One region of the Clostridium sp. CM042 genome, then DNA from elsewhere that is predicted to be linked to it. Evidence: a T-box and tRNA genes for the amino acid it is inferred to sense, from the RefSeq annotation. Region 1 holds a T-box; the other holds one or more tRNA genes.
The links. The T-box of region 1 lies ahead of thrS (threonine--tRNA ligase). A T-box ahead of a tRNA ligase gene usually reads a tRNA of that ligase, here a tRNA-Thr.
Positions count from the first base shown of each region.

Region 1 (4,220 bases):
GCTTCAGCTTGACTTCCTTTCTTACTAACATCAACTTTTTGATTTACAGTAGAATCTATCGAACTAGATTCCATATCAATTTCATTTCCGTTACGGCCTGGAGTTGCTATATTAAATTTCTCGATCATAAATTTAGATACAACATAATTTATGCAGAAAAATACGACCGTCACTAGTACATATCTTATAAGATCACCTATAATTCCTGCCTTTACAATCATCGGTATACGTGCTACAAGCTCTATAACACCAAAACTGTGAACTCGAAGATTAAATATGTCCGCACACATAAATGCAAATCCTTGCATAACTGCATAAGTACCATATAATATTGGTGAAACAAACATAAACATGAATTCTAATGGTTCAGTAACACCTGTTAAGAAAACTGCAATGGCTGCTGAAAAAAATACTGATTTATATTTTGCTCGTTTTTCCTTAGCTACACTTTTATACATAGCAAGCGCAACACCCATTAAGGAGCCAGCTCCGCCAATCATTTGGCCAACTTTAAAACGTGCTGGATGAACTGTTGCAAGTAAGTTATTGTATGCACCCATATCTCCAGATGATTTTAAGTTACCTAAGTCAGTAACCCATGCAAGCCAAAGCGGATCTTGCCCAAGTATAAGATTACCTGCATTAGCTCCAGTTAATACTTTATATGCTCCACCAAGATCTGTATAATTTATTGGTATTGTAATCATATGATGAAGTCCAAAAGGTAGTAATAGACGCTCAAGTGTACCATATATAAAGGGTGAGATAAATGGTGCAGTATTTTGTGATGTTGCAATCCATTTGCCAAATCCATTTATAACTGATTGAGCAAATGGCCAAACTATAACAAATATAAGTGCAACAACACTGGAGCCTGCTATAACAACGAATGGTACAAATCGTTTACCATTAAAGAATGCAAGTGCATTTGGTAATTTATTATAGTTATAATACTTATTAAATAAAACTGCTCCAAGAAAACCTGATATAATACCAACAAATACTCCCATATTCAATGCTGGGGATCCAAGAACAGAAATAAAGTAATCTTTAACCAAAAGATGCTGACCTGTTAAGGAAGTTACTGTTGCATGTGCATCAGTGAGCATCTCATTGGTAATATTAAATACATTACCAGTAATTTTATTTATTAAAATAAATGCAATAAGTGCTGCAAATGCTCCACCGGCACGTTCCTTAGCCCAAGATCCACCAATAGCTATAGCAAATAATATCCCTAAATTACCGATTATTGCCCAACCTATACCTCCCACGACTTGAGATAACGTTTGCACAAATGAGACATTAGGTGCCATTAATCCTATAACTACGCCTAATGAAATCATTAGGCCACCTGCAGGCATAACTGCAACCACCACTAATAATACCTTACCAAATTTTTGCCAGAAATCGAATGAAATTATTTTTGATTTGTTCTTAACCATATCCAATTACCTCCATTATTGATTTAATACGTATGTATTTATAAAAATTTCAATACACAATTGTATCTTTATATTAATCTTAGTTTGTGCAAACGTTTGCCCTCTTTATTAGAGTATATTTCATAGTGAAAATATTGTCAATGAAATATTAAAATAAATTTCAAAATAGGTTATGTCAAATATGTAGCGATTGTGGATATAAAAATAAAGAAATTAAGAATTTAAGTATAAAAAAATGGGTATGTGTAGAATGTGGAGTTGTACATCAAAGAGATGAAAATGCGAGTGAAAACATACTTAAACAAGGTTTAAAAGATTTGGGATCGTAAGAATGTTGTTAAAATTTTAGGATATAATATATAAATAATCACTTGTATATGAAATACACATATTATAATAATTATAACACATATTGACAATGAAGACGCTTTGGAATATACTAATTTTAAATTAAAAACTGTGAAGAGGAAAAGTAGATAGTATACTGTTCAAAGAGAGAGAAACTCACCGGCTGAAAAGTTTCTTAAGCGAGCACTATTGAAAACCACCTCCGAGTTGATTATTGAACTTAAGTAGGTAATTCCGCAGACCGGCGTTAGCGGTATTGAGTGACAGAGGTGATTTTAAACTAAGCCTTCTGTAATTTGGGTGGAATCGCGATAAAACTCGTCCCTTATTTTGGGACGGGTTTATTATTTTTTGAAGGAGGAATATTCATGTTAAAAGTTGTAATAAAAGACGGCAGTGTAATAAATTCTAATGAAGAAGAAGGAAAAAGGGCACTTAGGCACACCACATCTCATATACTTGCTCAGGCGGTAAAAAGATTGTATCCGAATGTTAAATTGGCTATAGGGCCTGCAATAGATAATGGATTTTATTATGACTTTGATGTGGAAGAACCCTTTACTATGGATATGCTTGAGAAAATAGAAGAAGAAATGAGAAAAATAGTTAAGGAAGACTTAAGACTCGAGAGATCAGTGATTTCTAGGGGAGAAGCTTTAAAGCTTATGGAAGATAAGGGAGAAATTTATAAAATAGAACTCATTAATGATTTGCCAGAAGGGGAAGAATTAGTTTTCTTTAAGCAAGGAGATTTTATAGAACTCTGTGCAGGGCCTCATGTATTATCAACTTCAAAGGTAAAAGCCTTCAAACTATTATCAGTTGCAGGGGCCTACTTTAGGGGTAGTGAAAAAAATAAAATGCTTCAAAGAATATACGGAACGGCATTTGCGAGGAAAAGCGAACTTGATGAATATTTGAATATGCTTGAAGAAGCGAAGAAAAGGGATCATAGAAAACTCGGGAAAGAGCTAAAGTTATTTGCTTTAATGGATGAAGGACCAGGTTTTCCATTCTTTCTCCCTAATGGCGTAGTTTTAAAAAATAAGTTAATTGAGTACTGGAGAGAACTTCATAATAAGGCTGGGTATGTTGAGATAGAAACACCTATGATATTAAACAAGGAACTTTGGGAAACATCTGGGCATTGGTCTCACTATAAAGAAAATATGTATACTGTCAATATAGACGAAGAAGAATTCGCTATAAAACCAATGAACTGTCCAGGAGGAATGCTTGTATATAAATCAGAAGCTCACTCTTACAGGGATCTACCAATAAGAGCTGGAGAACTAGGAAAGGTGCATAGACATGAACTATCTGGAGCTTTGCATGGGCTTATGAGGGTTAGAGCATTTACACAGGATGATGCTCACATATTCATGCTGCCGGAGCAGATAAAAGAAGAGATAAAGGGTGTAGTTAAACTTATAAATGAAGTTTATGGAAGGTTTGGATTTAAATATAGAGTAGAACTTTCAACAAGACCTGAAAATTCTATGGGAAGTGATGAAGAGTGGCAATTAGCAGAAAGCTCACTTCAGGGCGCGCTCACGGAAATGAACATGGAATTTAAGATAAATGAAGGGGACGGAGCATTCTACGGGCCTAAAATAGATTTTCACTTAGAAGATAGTATAGGAAGGGAATGGCAATGTGGAACTATACAACTAGATTTGCAGCTTCCTCAAAGATTTAATCTTCAATATATTGGCAGTGACGGAGAAAAGCACAGACCAATTGTTATACACAGAGTAATTTTTGGTAGTATAGAAAGATTTATTGGCATTTTGATAGAACATTTTGCAGGAAAGTTTCCAACATGGCTATCACCTGTTCAAGTTAAAATACTACCTATATCGGAGCAGTATAATAATTATGCAAAAGCTGTAGTAAATAAACTGGAAGAAAATAATATCAGGGTTAGTTTAGATGGTAGAGCAGAAAAAATAGGCTATAAAATTAGAGAGGCCCGAAGCGAAAGATTGCCATATATTATTGTTGTTGGTGAAAAAGAACAAAACTCAGCGAGTATATCCCTTAGAAGTAGAAAGAATGGTGATGAGGGCAATTGCTTACTGGAGGACTTTATTTCAAGAATCATACAGGAGGTCGATAGTAAAAGGCTAGATGATTAATAGTAAAAAAACCTGCTAATAAAATAAGTTAGCAGGATTTTTCTAATATTTATTAATTTTCAGTTTTTAAATTTCTCATATATATTCTAAAAACAAGTTCTTCTAAAAAGTTGAACGCACTTGTGGTTATCAAATATATTCCTACTGCAATTGGAGTAGTGTTACTAAGCATTCCATCATACTTTTTGCACTTTGGACAGATTGTTTTTTAACTTCTACTTCAAGTTTTTCTTTGCTCCCATCCTCTTCGCAAATGAATATATGATATTTCCCAAAAAACGTTTGTACA
Region 1 covers NZ_CM143646.1:1,241,670-1,245,889, reverse strand. Annotated here, with positions in the region: gene ACWJJ7_RS05835 (PTS transporter subunit IIBC) at 1-1,445, opposite strand, end outside; gene ACWJJ7_RS05830 (zinc ribbon domain-containing protein) at 1,625-1,774, shown strand; T-box leader at 1,896-2,122, shown strand; gene thrS (threonine--tRNA ligase) at 2,162-3,931, shown strand; gene ACWJJ7_RS05820 (NAD(P)H-dependent oxidoreductase) at 4,147-4,220, opposite strand, start outside.

Region 2 (4,220 bases), 1.3 Mb from region 1:
TATTACAAAAGAAGGATATTGATACATAATATAGAATATATAACAATAAGGAATAATTAGAAAAATTTAGGAGGAAAAATAAATGAACTTAACAGAAATATCAAAAAAGTATCCTGTATTAAAGAAAGCGCTAGCATCTGTACTAACTGTTGACATAGGAAATACATTTACAAAAACAAGTACCAATGTAACTTTTGCTAGTAGAGTCTCTGCTGTAAGCAAGCATGGTTCTAGGGCTACTGGAATAAGTAACATCACTTGGAATGGAAAGTTATACACCGTAGGTAATAAAGAAGGCAAGCTTAACATGGAATCTAATAAATACATGTCCGAGCATTATAAGTTGAATCTGCTTAACGCTATTGCACTAAGTTTTAAGGGGGAAACTAAAATAAAAGTAAGACTCGCTGTAGGACTTCCAGCAGAATATTATATAGATCACAGTATTCCACTTAAAAATGAAATAAAGAAGATGGAAAAGCAGTCTATAACAATAAATAATATAACATATGATATAGAAATATTAGATGTACAAGTATTTAAACAAGGAGGTACATTAAGCGCTGAAACCATGGAAACATTTACTTATCCAATGTTATTACTTGACTTTGGTGGTGGTACTTTAGATGTATCTCATTGGAAATATGAGAAAGATGAATTCGGTAACAAGGTGCTTGGAATGACTAAGGCTAGTAGTTTTGCACAACATGGATTTGAGCCAACAATAGAAGCGTTACTCACTAAGTTCAACTCTGCTGACGGATCTGATGGTAATTATGATATATCAGATGCTATCGAATATTTAGAAGATGACGAACTACCTTTTGGGGAAGCAAATGTATTAAAAGACATTAAAGATCTAGTGTTAAAACCATACGTGGAGAAAGCAATAAGTTCAATTAATAGCTCTTTTAAACCAAATACTTGTAAAGATATAAGAATAATAGGAGGGCCTGCGCAGTTACTATTAGAATATTTACAAACTGAGTTCATGAAAACTCAGCCAAAACTTATAGACAATAAAAATCCTCAATGTGCAAATGCTATACTGTTCGCTGAAAGATATAAAGAATTGTTAGTACTTGAATACTTAGATGGAAATAAAGAAGTTGCTGCAACGACAGTAGCAGGTCAATAAGTATGGGAGCACTCCGTAAAACTGTATCATCAAATTTAGGAGAGGAAACAGATAAAGACTTAATTAATTATGTGAGCAATATGGAGAAGAAAGGTATTAATAATTCTAAACTTATAAAGCAGGCTCTGAGATTTTACAGGGACTACGGCAATAAAGTTAAGAAGCTAGATACAGTAGATATTGCAAATATTTTAGATAACCCTGAAGTTAAAGATTATATAGGTAATATAGTTGGAGAGCTTTTTAAAGGTGCTATGCCAAACTCAATTCCACAAATTAACGATGCAGTTATTGTTAAAAAATCAAATGAGAGAGAGATAGATTCTGTTGAAAGTGATTATATGAAAAAACTTAATTGTGTGAAAGATATGTCGTTATAGCTTGGAGTGGCGTCTTCGCCACTCCTTTTTACTTTTAAGAATTCATTTTATTTTAAAAACACTTATTTCATACATATAGTAAAATGATACCACATATGATAAAATATAAGAAAGTCATTTAAAATAAGCTAAAAAGGGTGATTTAATGTTCTGTCCTAGTTGTGGATCTCAAAATGAAGATAGCTCTAATTTTTGTAAAATATGTGGGATTAATTTATTAATTCAACCTAATACGACTGGTGAACGGATTATTAGTGAAAAAAACTGGTTAGTTGCTTTATTGCTGTGTATTTTTCTTGGCGCATTTGGTATTCATAGATTTTATGTAGGTAAAATAGGTACGGGAATTTTAATGATTTTAACCTTTGGTGGTTTTGGAATATGGGTGTTAGTTGATATTATTTTGATTGCTACTAATTCATTTAAAGATATAAATGGATTACAACTAAATAAAAATCTATATAGGTATTAGTTTAAATCGTTTTGTATATGCTGAAATAGCTCAGTTGGTAGAGTAACGCACTCGTAATGCGTAGGTCGAGGGTTCGACTCCCTTTTTCAGCTCCAAGTTTGTAACATGAAAACAAAGCTTTTTTTTAAGCACTGGCATAACTGCTGGTGCTTTTTTGTACGTTCAGCATAGCTAAAGTAGGCAGACGGTGGGTTATAAAGTGGCATAGTAAATGAATAGAAATATAGTAAAACGCAGCTTGAGGGTAGAGAAATCTATCTTCAGGCTTTTATATTTAACGGATTGATTAATATTACATATATTGGGTAATAATACTGATAGACAGAATAAATAAGAGGAAATAATCGTGTTTTATTAGTACTAGAAGTGTAATTATATATAAGGTGAGGTTGAATGTAAATGAAAAAGATAAAAGTGAAAGTTGGAATAGATAAAAGTAAATTAATAAAAGGTAACAAACGAATCGTTGCTTGTGGCAAGAACTTTTAACGACATTCCAGAAGGTAAGTCTCCTACTTATATAAATGGGAGTTACATACCATAGCAAAGATAAAACTTCAGCGGGGGTATAAATCTCCTTCTGAAGACGTTAATGCAGCTCCTGCTGAGCTGTTGCAGCACCGCAGGTGATGGTTTAAAAGCATAGCAAAAAAGTAGTTGAGAGTTATATCTTAACTACTTTTTTAGTGTAGCATTTATTTCAGAATACTTTCAAGGAGGAGTCTTATTCCTTCACTCTTTTTTATATTGCTTGCCTTGCAGAAACTTTCTAAAGAGTTTGATATGTCTTCACTTATTCTTACATGAATCAATTCGCTTTTAGAATTTTCAATTTTCTTTCTTCCTCTGGGCATAATTATCACCTCGCAAGATTTGTGTTACATAAAATAAGCTTATGTATGCTAAATAGAATGTTGTAACACAATAATAATTATAATACATATTGACAAATATTACCATAGAATTTAAATCGGAAAGTATAAGGATTATTTGTATAATTACATTCTCATTTTATTTGACTTAATAAGTGAAATTTAGGTAAGAATCATGAAAATCAGTGATTTTTTATAAATTATATGTATATAAAAAATTATTACTTTCTGTTACAATGGTATTATATAAAAAAAGTGAAAATTTATGCCATTTGTGTTAGTGTCAAGTTAAAGGGGAAGATTGATGTAAACATATTCATAGTACTAGTTATAATAAGTAGACAAGCTAACGTTCAAAACATTTCCTGGAAAATATTGCAGAGAATAAATATGCAAGCAAAACTCTAGGAGAAAAAAATAAAATATTTACATTAGAAATAATTTACATATTTCAATAATTTATATTCATCTAAAATATAGGAGGTAGTATATGAAAAAGAGAGTAGCTTTTATAGCAATGTTATTAACTATGGCGGGTTCACATGTTGTATTCGCGGACAATGGAACGGTGACTGCAAGTTCATTACGTGTCAGGCAAAAATCATCAATTTCATCATCGATTATAGCTTCTCTTGCGAGAAATACGGCGGTAGAGACACTTGGTAAAGAAGGTGAATTCTATAAAATAAATTATAAAGGACAAACTGGATATGTACATAGCTCATATATAAAATTATCGTCAAATACGTCTGGTTCTACAAGTACAATAAATGGAGCGGGGACTGCAGGAATAATAACAACAGACTATTTAAATGTAAGATCTGGATCTGGAATAAATTATTCTGTTGCTAATGTTATTACACGCGGAACTAAAGTGACAATGTATGAAAAATCAAACGGTTTTTATAAGATAAATTATGGTGGCAAAACAGGTTATGTAAGTGAGCAATATGTGAAGGCTGCAACAGGACAGGATACAAGCACAAATACAGATAGTACAAGCAGTGTGACTACTGGAATTGGTTATATTACAGCATCAAGTTTAAATGTAAGAAAAACGGCGTCTATGGGTAACAATATTATGGGCGCAATAAAAATAAATGCAAAAGTGGATTTATATGGAACACAAAATGATTTCTATAAAATCAAGTATAACGGACAATGGGGATATATAGCTAAAACATACGTAAGCCTAGGTAATGACACTCCAAGTAGAGGTGATACCACAGAAAATAATTCAAATGGACAACAAAGTACTGCAACAAAAAATATAGAGAGTTTAATCTCGCAATTAAACACGTTTTTAGGAATGCCATACTTATGGGGTGGTACAACACCAGCGAAGTTTAATTCTAATG
Region 2 covers NZ_CM143646.1:2,537,605-2,541,824, forward strand. Annotated here, with positions in the region: gene ACWJJ7_RS12030 (ParM/StbA family protein) at 83-1,138, shown strand; gene ACWJJ7_RS12035 (hypothetical protein) at 1,141-1,518, shown strand; gene ACWJJ7_RS12040 (TM2 domain-containing protein) at 1,664-1,990, shown strand; tRNA gene ACWJJ7_RS12045 (tRNA-Thr) at 2,010-2,085, shown strand; gene ACWJJ7_RS12050 (hypothetical protein) at 2,686-2,844, opposite strand; gene ACWJJ7_RS12055 (C40 family peptidase) at 3,353-4,220, shown strand, end outside.
Region 2: it has a tRNA-Thr gene. The T-box ahead of thrS (threonine--tRNA ligase) is inferred to sense a tRNA for this amino acid. The anticodon was not compared.